Linked DNA regions of Roseateles amylovorans. The protein of the gene in region 2 interacts with the protein of the main gene of each other region in a pairwise test. Links are inferred from orthologs where the notes say so. Each region holds a gene or a part of one and is shown on either strand. Other genes may lie near its edges. The genes, in order: N4261_RS15230 and dnaE.

Region 1 (6,249 bases), 360 kb from region 2 along the record:
CTCGCCGCGCACCGACATGAGGGCGCCGTCGCTGAGGCGTCTGACGAAGGCGCGCGCCAGAATGTCGCTGCGCAGCGGCAGTGACAGTTTGGAAAACCACGGCCCCGACTCGATGTTGTTGCGTTCGGAAATTGTAAGAACCGAGCTGTTCATGCTTTGTCGCTGGCGTGACAGGCCAGTCGTCTCCTTTTGTTGTCCTTCACTGTCCGGCCTATTGTGAATGACTCCTGCTTGCTGCCCATCGGCCGCAACCATGAGGCGCAACGCGGCAAGCGCTGTCCCCCATCTCTCCCGCTGTTAGGGGAAGGCAGGGGTGTTCGAGGCTTCTCCGCCAGGGTTGCCGTGCTAGAGTGAAACGCACCCTCAACAGCAGTCACAGCGGGAATGAACCGAGACCATCACGACCCGTGCGGGCAACCGCCAGCGCTCAGTGTCCTCGTGCTCGCGTGTTGTGCGGTGATGTCGACCCCCGCCTGGAGCCTGGGTGTGGGTCGTCCGCAAGCGGCCTCGGCACTGGGCCAGCCGCTGAACCTGTTGTTCCCCATCCAGCTCGGTCCGGGCGAGACGCTCACCGCAGATTGCATCCGTGCCGAAGTCCTGGCCGGTGACAACCTGGTGCTGCCCAGCGCCTTGCAGTGGCAACTGGAAGGTGATGGCGCGGCACCACGCGGCGTGCGACTCCGGAGCACCCAGGCGATCGATGAGCCGCTGGTCTCGGTGCAATTGAGCGTCGGCTGCCCGGCACGCCTCACTCGCCAATTCACCGCCTTCATCGATCCGCCCGGGCACAGCCAGGATGCTGCGGCCGCGGAGCCCGGCGCGGTGGTGACGACGCTCACCGCTCCCGCCGCCACGCCGACCGCAGGTCAGACTTCGCGTGAAGCCCGGGGCCGCGAGGAGGGCGCCAACTCGACCGGGCGGGTCAATCCTTCGCGGCTCGCCGAGGTCACTGCGACCGTGGCAGCCTCCGCGCCCACCGCCGCTGGCAGCGCGCCGCAGCGCGCGCGTCGGGCGGCGGCGCGTCGCGCGCCGGACCACGCCATGGTGGCGTCACCGCCATCCGCACAGCGGGCCACGGCGGCGCCACGCCTGTCGCTCGAACCCGCCGAGGCGCTGACCCTGCCCAGCCCAGCCCAACTGGCCGCAGAGGCCGCAGCCAGTGCGGCCAGCGCCGCCGAGTTGGCACAGCGGCAATTGCAGTCCATGGAAAAGCGGGTGGCGGACCTGCAGACGGAACAGCAACGCACCCAGGCGGCGCTGCAGGCCCTGCGCCAGGAACTGGTGATGGCCCGCGAGGCCGCGTCGGGCGACAGCGGCCGCATGACCTCGGTCTGGCTGCTTGGCCTGACGCTGCTCAGCCTGGGCCTGGCCGCCAGCACCGTGCTGCTGTGGCGAGGTCGTCGGTCGCCGCGGGATGCGGAACAGAGCTGGTGGAGCGAATCCAGGCAGGACGCCTCGGCGCTGGCCGATCCGACGGCGTCGGCCACAGGCGCTGACGGTGCGGTGTCGCGGCCCGGTGGACTGTCACCGCTGCCGGCGTCGGCGCCCGCAGTGGCATCGGCGTTCTCGTCGTCTGCGGCGTCGGGCAGTCCGTCCGCTGCGTCGGGTTCGTCGTTCTACGCGCCCATGCCCAACACCGTTCCCGCGCCGTTGCACGGCCATGAGCATGAGGGCGACCGTCCGGGGTCAAGGTATGAACGGCATGATGACGAGGCCGACGACGAACCGCTGATCGACACCAGCACGGTGCCGATGCCGCTGAACATCACCGATCCTGACCGCACGATCGAGTTTCCTCCGCGCGCGATGCGGCCGGCGGCTGTCCCGCACACGCGGCCGCCGGTCAGCTCTGCGGTGGACGACGCGATGGCGGCGCTCGACCATCTGGATTCTCTCGAGTTGCCCAGTCTGCCGTCGCCCAGCCCGAAGTCCTCCGGTCTGCAACTCGCGCCGCTGCACCTGGACACCCAGCCGATGCCGCTCGCGGTCGATCCCGGCTTCCCGGCGCCGGTGACGGTGGAGGAATTGATCGACCTGGAACAGCAGGTCGATTTCTTCATGGTCCTGGGCCAGGACGATGCCGCCATTGAGCTGCTGTCCGGCCGGTTGGGTGAGCGTGCGGCGGCCAGTGGCTTGCCCTATCTCAAGCTGATGGAGCTCTACCAGCGCCGCGGCGACCGCGACGCCTACGACCGCATCGCCTCCCGTTTTGCCCAGCATTTCCAGGCCCGTCCGCCGTCATGGAGCGAGGACCTGAACGAAGGCACCGGGCTGGAGGCGCATGAGGAATTGCTGCAGCGCCTGGAGGCCGCCTGGCCTGATCCGGCCGGCAGCATGAGCCTGCTGCAGGATCTGCTGTCGCGCCACCAGGAGTACAGCGGCGACCTGGGCCTGCCGGCTTACCGGGACCTGCTCATGCTCTATGCCGTCGCCCGCGACCGGGCCGAGCACGAATTGCGCAACGGGGATGTGGATGTGGTCCTGCCGCTGGACGCCACCACCAATCCGGACATGATGGCCACGATGGTGTTCCAGGCGCCTACGTCGCCGGGCAAGTCGCCGTTGCGAGCGGCCGTGGTGCAGTCGGTGGACCTGGACCTCTCGCTGGTCGACGACGAACCGCCCGAGGCGCCCAAGCCGCTCTGAGAGCGCCGCCCCATGCGGCATGCGCTTGTGGAGGACGGTTGCGGCGACCGTCAGGACAGCAATCGCGCGACCGTGGCCATGGCCATGACGTGACTCACGACGACCACGACGACCACGATCGGGATCGGGATCGGGGTCGGCATCAGGATCGCACGTGACGCCTCCTTCAGCCTCAGACCTTCTTCAAGCGGGCCAGCGCCAGATCCAGCGTCTCGTCCTTCTTCGCGAAGCAGAAGCGGATGATCTTCGCGTCGCTGCCGCGGCTGTAGAAGGCCGACATGGGAATGGCGGCGACGCCGATCTCCCGGGTCAGCCACTGGCACAAGGCCATGTCGCCCATCGCGGCCAGCGATTCGGGCAGGCGGCTGTAGTTCACCGACTGGAAATAGCTGCCGGGGCAGGGCAGCAGCTGGAATGCGGTGTCGGCGAGACCGGCGCGAAAACGGTCGCGCTTGTGTTGGTAGAAATCGCTCAGCCCCAGATAGGGTGCGGGATCCCGCATGTAGGTCGCCAAGCCGACCTGCATCGGCGCATTCACCGAGAACACGTTGTACTGGTGCACCTTGCGGAACTCGGCCATCAGCGACGCCGGCGCGGTGACATAGCCGATCTTCCAGCCGGTGACGTGATAGGTCTTGCCGAAGCTCGACACCACGAAGCTGCGGGCCGCCAGCGACGGCAGCCGGGCCACGCTCTGGTGCTGCTGGCCGTCGTAGACCATGTGCTCATAGACCTCGTCGCTGATGACGACCACCTCGGTGCCGTCCAGCAGCGCGGCCAACTGCTGCAGCTCATCGGCGGTCCAGACCGCGCCGCTGGGGTTGTGCGGGCTGTTGATCATCAGCGCCCGGGTGCGTGGCGTGATCGCGGCGCGGAGGCGATCGATGTCCGGGCGGAAGGTCTGCGGGTCCAGCGGCACCGGCACCATGGTGCCGCCGGCCAGGGCGATGTTGGGGGCGTAGCTGTCATAGGCGGGCTCCAGCACGATGACCTCATCGCCGGGATGCACGATGGACAGCAGGGCGGTGAGGATCGCCTGGGTGGCGCCGGCGGTGACGGTGATCTCGGTGTCCGGGTCATACCGATGGCCATACAGCGCCTCGACCTTGGCGGCGATGGCCTGGCGCAGTGCGGGAACACCTGGCATCGGCGGGTACTGGTTGTGCCCGGCCCGCATGGCGTCATTCACCGCATCGAGCAAGGCGGGGTCGCCCTCGAAGTCCGGAAAGCCCTGACCCAGGTTGACCGCCTGGTGCTGCTGGGCGAGCGCCGACATCACGCTGAACACCGTCGTGCCGAGCTGCGGCAGGCGGCTGGCGGGCGCTGGCGTGTAGGGGGGGCGGGGAGTGATCGAGGAGGTCGTCGTCATGCTCGGTGTCCGTAGAGGTCCTTGGATTCGAAGGGCGGGCCGGTGACCGGTGACAGACTGTGGTGATCAGCCGAGTTCACCGCCAGTGTGGACCGCCGTGATGACCGGTCGTGGGCCCGGGCGGGGGGCGCCTGCCATCGTCACAGGCCGTAATCAGTGGCGTCGCCGCTCATGGCGCGCTGCAGCAGCGTGCGGTTGAGCCGGTCCGACAGCAGCTCGGCGAAGCTGTAGACATAGTTGCGCAGGTAGGCGCCTTTCTTGAAGGCGATCCGCGCCACGTTCTGACCCAGCAGATGGCCCAGCGGACGCCACACCAGTTCCCCGTTGGGCGGGTCTTCCCGCACCGCCATCTCGGCGACGATGCCGATGCCCAGTCCCAGGCGGACATAGGTCTTGATGACATCGGAGTCGATCGCCTCCAGCACCACGTTGGGCGTCAACTGCCGTTGGGCGAAGGCGCGGTCGATGCGGGTGCGGCCGGTGAAACTCGGGTGGTAGGAGACCAGCGGCTCGGCGGCGATCTGCTCCAGGTGAACCCGCTCGACCTGCGCCAGTGGATGCTCCGCCCGCATCACCAGCACGTGCTGCCATTCGTAGGCGGGCAGGGTCACCAGCTCGTCGAACTGCGACAGCGATTCGGTGGCCAGGCCCACATCTGCGGTCTCGTCGATCAGCATGCGGGCGACCTGGTCCGGACTGCCTTGGTGCAGCCCGATGTTGACCTGCGGGAACTGCTTGCGCAGCTGCGTGACCGGCCCGGGCAGCACATAGCGGGCCTGGGTGTGGGTGGTGGCGATCGACAGGGTGCCGGCGTCCTGCTTGGAGTATTCCTCGCCGATGCGCTTGAGGTTACCGACCTCCCGCATGATGATCTCGACCGACTTGAGCACCTGCTGGCCCGGCTCGGTGATGCTGCGCAAGCGCTTGCCGTGGCGCGAGAAGATGTCCACGCCCAGCTCTTCCTCCAGCTCAAGAATGGCCTTGGAGACCCCGGGCTGCGAGGTGTAGAGCGCCTTGGCCGTCTCGGTGAGGTTGAGGTTGCGGCGCGCGGCCTCTTGCACGAAGCGGAACTGGTGCAGGTTCATGGCTTGATCGTGAGTGCTTTCCGGAGCGTCATTGGCGCGACCGTGGGTGGGGACCGTTCGCTGGGCTGGAGAGGGCTTTGACTGGCTTTGACTGGCTTTGGCGAGCTTTGGCAGGCTTCAGCGCGACACTGCTGACGTCACGGCTGCTGCGCGGCGGGACCTGTCGCGGGGCGATCGTCCACGCCGGAAATCACCTCCAGCGTCGCCGCCGACATCGCACGGATGACCGACGGCTGCTCACCGATCGCGTCATGCAGCACGAAGCGCACGGCGGGATGGTCCCGCTCCAGCGCCTCGATCAGCGGCGGCACATCGCGGCGCACATGGCCGCTGGAGCCCAGGAACATCGGCACGACCTGGATCCGGGTGCAGCCGCGTGCGATCAGAGCGCCGGCGGCGGTGGCGATGTCGGGGGCCATCAGCTCGAGGTAGCCCAGCGCCAGCGGCAGGTCGGGCCGCTGAGCCTGCAGTTCCGCCGCGATCGACTGGAAGGGGCGGGCCCAGGCCGGGTCGCGCGCGCCGTGGGCGAACAGGAGCAGGCCGTCTTGTAGAGAAGTGGTCATGGCAGTCATCGGAAACGCACCAGCCACCAGAAGGCGGCCATGGAAATGCCCAGGTACAGCAGGCTGGGCACCGAAGCCACCAGCCAGGGGGTCCAGTCGCGCAGCATGCCCAGATGGCCGGCCACCGCATTCAGCACCACGAAGCTGATGCCCAGCATGATGCCGCCGAACACCTTGACGCTGATGCCGCCCGCGCGGAAATGCAGGTAGGCAAAGGGCAGGGCCAATGCCACCATCACCATGCAGGCGAACGGATAGAACGCCTTGCGCCAGAACTGGATCTCCGGCTGCTGCGAAGACTGTTCCTGCGACGACAGATGGCGGGTGTAGCGGTAGAGCTCCAGCGTCGACATGTTCCAGGTCGGCTGAACCGCAGCCGACACCACACCGGCCGGCAACTGGCTCTGCCAGCTGTATTGCGGCAGGAGCAGCTCACGCACGGTGGGGTTGTCGGCCAGCTTGTCCTGCGGCGAGTCGGGATTGGGCGCGTCGGTGGTGCGGCCCGTCAGCCGGCCCAGCGGCGTCGGCGCGCGCGACCACTGCATCAGCCGCACATTCTGCAGCTGCCAGCGGCCGCCGGGGTCCA
Region 2 (7,446 bases):
CGACGCGGCGGCTTGACCGGTCGTGCCTTCGAAGCTTCCCTGGAAGACCAACGCCTTGTCGTTGTTGTTGTTGGCCAGACCCGTGGTGCTCGCATCGTTGGTGTAGGCCATCTGGCCGCCCGGATCGATCGAGCCCGTGCGGTCTAGCACCGAGAAGGTCCAGCCTTCGAAGGTGCTCGACTGGCCCGTTGGCACGTAGCTGTACCCTGAGCCATCCAGGATGACGGTATCGAAGAGTTGCGAGGTCGGACCGGCCAGCAGGCCGCTGTAGCCGCTGAACGTCGGGCCGGACAGCGCTGCCGTCTCGATCTGGCCCACCACGCGCTCCAGCGCCCAGTTGCCGCCGGCAGCGGTGCCGCCCGTGTTGTCCGACGAGCCCGCCACATCGGCGCCGGTCAATGCGGCCACCTGAGCGAGCAAGGCCTGGCCCTCATTGCCGGCGCCTGTCTTGCAGCCATACAGCATGAGATCGCCATCGGGCGACAGCGTGCTGCCAATGGCGCGGAGCGCGTCGGCATGGGCGGCCAGGGTGTCGCTGGTCAGCCAGACACTGCCGGCCTTGACCGCGCCGGTGCTGCCGTGGGAGATCAAGGAAATCGAATCGATGTCGTGCCGGCCGGACAGGTAGCCCGCCATCTGGACGAAGCCGTCCTTGTTGGCCTCCAGGAACACCACCTCCACGCCCGCCGGCATCGCCTGGGCGAGTGCCTGGCCGTTGGCGACCAGGCTGTCGATGAACACCACCTCATGGCGAGCAGGTTCAGCTGGTGCTGCAGCGGCAGCGGCGGCCGTGACGGCGGCGGTGCGGTCGGCCTGGGCCAGGTCCGCAGCGGCATGGGTTGCATCGGTCGCAGCAGTCGCATGGGCGGCATCCACCACCACGCCGACCGCCGCCACCGAGGCGTCAAACATCAACCGGGGTTCCAGCGCCATCATCATCGGCGCGCCGGACAAGCGGCGTCCACGCGGTGTTGGACGTTGGGGGTCAAGCATCGCACTGGCGTCGTTTGCGTGCAGGTCCTTTGGTTGCGTCATGGCGCCTCCCTCGTGATATTTAACGTTTTTTGGTTTGCAACTGAATCATACTGAGGGCGATGTTTCCGAGCCATCCGAGATCGCTCACCCTGAGCCAAGATCAGCAAAAGTCTGAGACCGAACGAGACTTCTGCACCACACACGGGGGGGCGTCTTGATGAGCGCGGGTCCTGTCGGATCTCTTGAGCGAAGGTGATGGACCGCCCTCCTAAGGGTCTACCCTGATGCTTGACACAAGGGGGCGTCGGAGCAGCGTGGGGGGCGAATCACTTGCGCGACCGGACTCATCCAACATCGTCTCCCGCTGGGCTGGCCTTGCTCGGTGCGTGTAGCGCAGCACCTCCTGACCCCATCGCCCGGTGCGACGGTCAGCGCGTGAGCGCGAGCTGCCGGCCCGCCTGTCCGTTCAGGCGCTCCGCATTCACTCCCAGGCGGGCCGGCAGCTCACGCTCGAATCACCGAGGTGATCGGGGTCAGGCCTTGGCCATTTGCAGACCAAGGCCATCGTGCAAGGTCCACAGCCGACAGCGTCTCGGGACGGCCAAGCCCGCGGCCCGCGGAGCGAATGCGGAGCGTCTGAGCGAAGCGGGCTGCGGGCTTGGCCGGCCTTGCTCGGTGCGTGCGGCGCAGCACCTCATGACCCCATCGCCCGGTGCGACGGTCAGCGCGTGAGCGCGAGCTGCCGGCCCGCCTGTCCGTTCAGGCGCTCCGCATTCACTCCCAGGCGGGCCGGCAGCTCACGCTCGAATCACCGAGGTGATCGGGGTCAGGCCTTGGCCATTTGCAGACCAAGGCCATCGTGGAATGTCTACTGCCGACAGCGTCTCGGGACGGCCAAGCCCGCGGCCCGCAGAGCGAATGCGGAGCGTCTGAGCGAAGCGGGCCGCAGGCTTGGCCGGCCTTGCTCGGTGCGTGCGGCGCAGCACCTCCTGACCCCATCGCCCGGTGCGACGGTCAGCGCGTGAGCGCGAGCTGCCGGCCCGCCTGTCCGTTCAGGCGCTCCGCATTCACTCCCAGGCGGGCCGGCAGCTCACGCTCGAATCACCGAGGTGATCGGGGTCAGGCCTTGGCCCTTTGCAGACCGAGGCCATCGTGCAAGGTCCACAGCCAACAGCGTCTCGGGACGGCCAAGCCCGCGGCCCGCGGAGCGAATGCGGAGCGTCTGAGCGAAGCGGGCCGCGGGCTTGGCCGGCCTTGCTCGGTGCGTGCGGCGCAGCACCTCCTGACCCCATCGCCCGGTGCGACGGTCAGCGCGTGAGCGCGAGCTGCCGGCCCGCCTGTCCGTTCAGGCGCTTCGCATTCACTCCCAGGCGGGCCGGCAGCTCACGCTCGAATCACCGAGGTGATCGGGGTCAGGCCTTGGCCGTTTGCAGACCGAGGCCATCGTGCAACGTCCACAACCAACAACGTCTCGGGACAGCCAAGCCCGCGGCCCGCGGAGCGAATGCGGAGCGCCTGAGCGAAGCGGGCCGCGGGCTTGGCTGGCCTTGCTCGGTGCCTCGAACGTCGCGCCAGCGTGAGACGCCGATACGAGCGCGCAACGCCGAAGCCGAAGCAGACGCCCACGCCGACGCGCTCAACCGCCTGAGTCGTAGACGATCTCAGCCGGCGCGAGCTTCTGCAAAGCCTCGTCGCTGGGCCAGAACTTCCCCGCGCCCCCAAGGCCGAGCTCGGCCACAGCGCCATCCCGCTTGATCGGGATGCGCAGTTCGAGCCCTTGGCTGACCACGCCCTGATCGGTCTCGACCCGCTTGGCCGGCCAGTTCTTGATCAGTTCCAGCACCGAAGCCGCCGGCAGGTTGGGTGCGGTGCGCAGGAAGCGGCCGAAGCGCGCCCGCGCCGCCGGCAGGCCGAAGACCTGCTGGATGTTCATCCGCAGGCCTCCGGAGAAGCGATCGTTCTGCACCTTGCCGATGGCGATGATCAGCTCGTCCTCGACCAGCAGCTCCTTGTGGGTGGTGAGCAGCTCGTCGTTGGCGACCGCCTCGATCGCATCGGTCTTGTCGTCCAGCTTGAAGATGCCCACGCGGCCGCGCTGCCCGTTGATCACCCGGAGGTCGCTGACGATGCCCGCCACCACCACCGGCTCCCGGCTGTCCTGCAGATCGACGATGCGGCGCTTGACCATCTTGCGCAGCTCCGGTTCGGATTCATCGAAGAGGTGCCCGGACAGGTAGAAGCCGATCGCCGTCTTCTCCAGGCTCAGCCGCTCCTTGATGCCCCAGGGATCGACCTGCACCAGGTCGGGCTCCGCCGTGGAGGAGCCATGGGTGTCGTCGAAGTCGAACAGGCCGCCCTGGTTGACGTTCTGCGCCAGGTTGTCCGCATAGGTGTAGCCGAGCGCGACGCTGGCCAGCAGCCGGGCACGGTCGGCTTCCAGTTCGTCGAACCCGCCCGCCTTGATCAGCGCTTCCACCACCCGCTTGTTGACCGCCTTGCGGTCCACCCGGGCACAGAAGTCGAAGAAGCTCTTGAACGGACCGCCCTCGGTGCGGGCCCGCACGATGGCCTCGATCGCGCCCTGGCCGGTGCCCTTGATGGCGCCCAGGCCGTAGTTGATCAGCTTGTTGTTGATCGGCTCGAAGCGGTAGACGCCCAGGTTCACATTGGGCGGCTGGAAGGTGATGCCGAACAGCTTGGCATCGTTGAGCAACACCTTGAGCTTGTCGGTGTCGTCCATTTCGATGGTCATGTTCGCGGCGAAGAACTCCGCCGTGAAATGCACCTTCAGCCAGGCCGTGTGATAGGCCAGCAGCGAGTACGCGGCGGCATGCGACTTGTTGAAGCCGTAGCCCGCGAACTTCTCCATCAGGTCGAAGACCTCGTCCGCCTTGGCCTCGTTGATGCCCTTCTGTGCCGCGCCTTCGCGGAAGATCAGCCGGTGCTTGGCCATCTCCTCGGGCTTCTTCTTGCCCATGGCGCGGCGCAGCATGTCCGCACCACCGAGGCTGTAGCCGCCCAGCACCTGGGCGGTCTGCATCACCTGTTCCTGGTAGACCATGATCCCGTAGGTCTCGGACAGCACCGGCTCGGTCAGCGGATGCGGATACTCCACCACTTCCTTGCCGTGCTTGCGCGCGACGAAGGTCGGGATCAGGTCCATCGGGCCCGGCCGGTACAACGCGTTCAGCGCGATCAGGTCTTCCAGGCGGGAGGGCTTGGCCTCCTTCAGCATCTTCTGCATGCCGGTGGATTCAAACTGGAACACCGACTCGGTCAACCCGTCGGAGAACAGCTTGTAGACCTTGGCATCGGCCAGCGGAATCGTTTCGAAGGAGAAGTCCTTCTGCGCCGGATGCCGCGCAATGATGAAGTCCTTGGCCAGCTCGAGGATGGTCAGCGTGGCCAGACCCAGGAAGTCGAACTTCACCAGGCCGATGGCCTCCACGTCGTCCTTGTCGTACTGGCTGACCGCGGAGGTCGAACCCGGCTGCTGGTACTGCGGACAGAAGTCGGTGATCTTGCCCGGCGCGATCAGCACACCCCCGGCATGCATGCCGATGTTGCGCACCATGCCTTCAACGCGGGTGGCGAGCTTGAGCAGCTCGGCGATTTCCTCGTCGGCCTTCTCGCGCTCCTCCAGCTCGGGCGCTTCCTTGCGGGCGTAGATGATGCCGCCGTCGGGCTCGGCGGGCACCGGCGCCAGCGTCACCGTCTTGCCCGGTGGCGCCGGAATCAGCTTGGCGATGGAATCCACCTGGCCGAAGCCCATGCCCAGCACCCGGCCGATGTCGCGCAGCGCCGCCTTGGCGGCCATGGTGCCGAAGGTCGCGATCTGGCTGACGGCCGGGCGGCCGTACTTGTCCTTCACATACTCGATGACCCGGTCGCGGTTGCCCTGGCAGAAGTCGATGTCGAAGTCAGGCATCGACACCCGCTCCGGATTCAGGAAGCGCTCGAACAGCAGGTTGTACTGCAGCGGGTCCAGGTCGGTGATCAACAGCACATAGGCCACCAGCGAACCGGCGCCCGAGCCCCGTCCCGGGCCGACCGGACAGCCGTTGTTCTTCGCCCAGCGGATGAAGTCACCCACGATCAGGAAGTAGCCCGGGAAGCCCATCTTGATGATGGTCTCGAGCTCGAACTCCAGCCGCTCGACATACCGCGGCCGCACCGCGTCGCGCTTGGCCGGGTCAGGGAACAGCAGCCGCAGGCGGTCTTCCAGACCCTCGTAGGACAGCTGGCGGAAGTACTGCTCCATCGGCAGCGGCGTGCCGTCGGCCTGGATCGGCGTGGGGAAGTTGGGCAGTTGCGGCTTGCCCAGCACCAGCGTCAGGCTGCAACGCCGGGCGATCTCGACGGTGTTGGCAATCGCGCTCGGAATGTCGGCGAACAGCCGCTCCATCTCCGCCTGCGTCTTGTAATGCTGGCTGGGCAGGAAACGCTTGATGCGCTTGGGATTGGCCAGCGTTTCACCGTCGGCGACGCAGACCCGGGCCTCATGGGCCTCGTAATCGTCCTCGCTCAGGAACTGGATCGGATGGGTCGCCACCACCGGCAACCCGGCCTTGGCCGCCAGCGGCACCAGCTGGCGCACCAGCGCCTCCTGCCCGGGCAGACCGGCGCGCTGCAGCTCAATGTAGAAGCGGTTCGGATAGATGGCGCCCAGCCGGCGGGCCCAGTCCAGCGCGCGGGCCTGGTCGCCGGCCACCAGGGCCTGTCCGATCGGGCCGAACTGCATGCCGCCCAGACAGATCAGGCCGTCGTTGAGCTCCTGCATCCATTCCAGCTTGAGCAGCGCCTGGTTGCGCTGCACGTTCTGGATCCAGGCCCGCGACAGCAGCTCGCTCAGGTTGAGATAACCCTGGCTGCTCTGCACCAGCAGCAGCACGCGGCTGGGCGGCTTGTCGCTGGTGTCGGGCTCCACCCAGACCTCCGCACCCAGGATCGGCTTGACGCCCTTCTTGCGACAGGCGTTGTAGAACTTCACCCCGCCAAACATGTTGGCCAGATCGGTCAGGCCCAGGGCGACCTGGCCGTCCTTAGCGGCGGCCTTGGCGGCGTCGTCGATGCGCAGGGTGCCGTCGACGACAGAGAACTCGGTGTGAATGCGGAGATGAACGAAAGCCATCCCGGGATTGTAGGGAGTCGCCCGGGGGCGCCCGCCATTCGGAAGGGGTCGATGGCGCTCGGCGGGCGTCCACCGGACGCTATGCTGCATCCCCATCGAACACTCCCGGAGCGGATGGATGAAGACCTTGCCCCTGCTGGCCGTCCTGGCGCTGAGCGCGCCGCTGCTGTCGATCGCCGCCGATGCTTCCACGGCCGCGACCGCGCCCGCGGCCGCCAAGCCCGCCGCCCCGGCCAAGGCCGCCCGCGCCGCCACCGCCCAGCAGGCCGCCAGCGCGGCGCCGGCTCGTCAGCCGCCCACCAGCGCCGACATCATTGCCACCGCCCCGGCCAGCGCCTGGCGCGATGTGGCCCCGGAGAACCTGCTGCTGATGACGCTGCCGCAGGGCGAGGTGCTCATCGAACTCGCGCCCCGCTTCGCACCGCGCCATGTGGACAACATCCGTGCCCTGGCGCGCGGCGGCTACTACGACGGCCTGGCCATCCTCCGGGTCCAGGACAACTATGTGACCCAATGGGGCGACCCCAAGGCCGACGACGAGGACACCGGCCTCAAGGGCCAGGGCAAGCCCTTCCCGGCCGGCGCCACGACGCAGGTGCCGGCGGAGTTCTCGATCCCGCTCAAGGGCCTGCCGCTGACCGTGCTGCCGGACATCGACGGCTGGGCGCCGCGCACCGGCCATGTTGACGGCTTCCCGGTCGCCGCCGAGCCCAAGGCCAACCGCGCCTGGCTGGCGCATTGCTATGCGACTGTCGGCGCCGGTCGCGGCAACGCGGTGGACTCCAGCACCGGGGCGGAGCTGTATGCGGTCATCGGCCATGCGCCGCGCGGGCTGGATCTCAACATCACCGTCGTCGGCCGGGTGCTCAAAGGCATGGAGTTTCTCGCCGCCCTGCCCCGCGGCGGCGCCCGCATGGGGTTCTATGACAAGCCGGAGCAGCGGGTGGTGATCGAGCGGGTGGCCTTGGCCGCGGCGCTGCCGCCGGACCAGCGCCCGTCGCTGCAGGTGCTTCGCACCGACACCCCGACCTGGCAGGAGCTGCTGGAGGCGCGTCGCCACCGCGGCGGCTGGTTCGTGCACAGCCCGGAGCACACCGAGATCTGCAGTGCCAGCGCGCCGATGCGGATCAAGCCGACCGATGTGAAGCTGGAGCGAACGCCCTCCGCCGTCCAGCGCCAATGAGCGCGCCGGACCTGACCCCAGGCGCCTGAAGGCCGCCGGCGACAGCTGCGGAAACCGCCCGTCACCTGCCGCCCGGCGTCCGCCCATCGCCCTACAATCCTCGGTTTTCTGACGCGTGCGGCGGGGCGCCGGCGGCTTGTCCGCCCACCCTGCCGCG

What was found.
Region 1: the proteins of dnaE (region 2) and N4261_RS15230 interact in binary tests that used the Escherichia coli proteins (3 or more experiments, as listed by UniProt). The link is inferred for Roseateles amylovorans from one-to-one orthologs.

The regions. Positions count from the first base shown.
Region 1 is NZ_CP104562.2:3,685,929-3,692,177, reverse strand. What follows is about bases 1,918-4,760. They hold N4261_RS15230 (pyridoxal phosphate-dependent aminotransferase), read right to left. Parts: upstream 4,016-4,760; coding sequence 2,819-4,015; downstream 1,918-2,818. Other genes in these bases: N4261_RS15225 (CysB family HTH-type transcriptional regulator), read right to left, coding at 4,156-4,760; N4261_RS15235 (type IV pilus assembly protein FimV), read left to right, coding at 1,918-2,646. Also shown: N4261_RS15240 (Crp/Fnr family transcriptional regulator), read right to left, coding at 1-153; more of N4261_RS15235, read left to right, coding at 460-1,917; more of N4261_RS15225, read right to left, coding at 4,761-5,100; N4261_RS15220 (sirohydrochlorin chelatase), read right to left, coding at 5,238-5,663; LPS export ABC transporter permease LptG, read right to left, coding at 5,669-6,249. UniProt on the Escherichia coli protein: Shows aminotransferase activity with methionine and histidine as substrates, and to a lesser extent also with phenylalanine.
Region 2 is NZ_CP104562.2:4,040,833-4,048,278, forward strand. The notes cover bases 2,412-6,451. They hold dnaE (DNA polymerase III subunit alpha), read right to left. Parts: upstream 6,107-6,451; coding sequence 2,612-6,106; downstream 2,412-2,611. Other genes in these bases: N4261_RS16745 (peptidylprolyl isomerase), read left to right, coding at 6,225-6,451. In the rest of the region: N4261_RS16735 (DUF4347 domain-containing protein), read right to left, coding at 1-1,035; more of N4261_RS16745, read left to right, coding at 6,452-7,289. UniProt on the Escherichia coli protein: DNA polymerase III is a complex, multichain enzyme responsible for most of the replicative synthesis in bacteria. This DNA polymerase also exhibits 3' to 5' exonuclease activity. The alpha chain is the DNA polymerase catalytic subunit.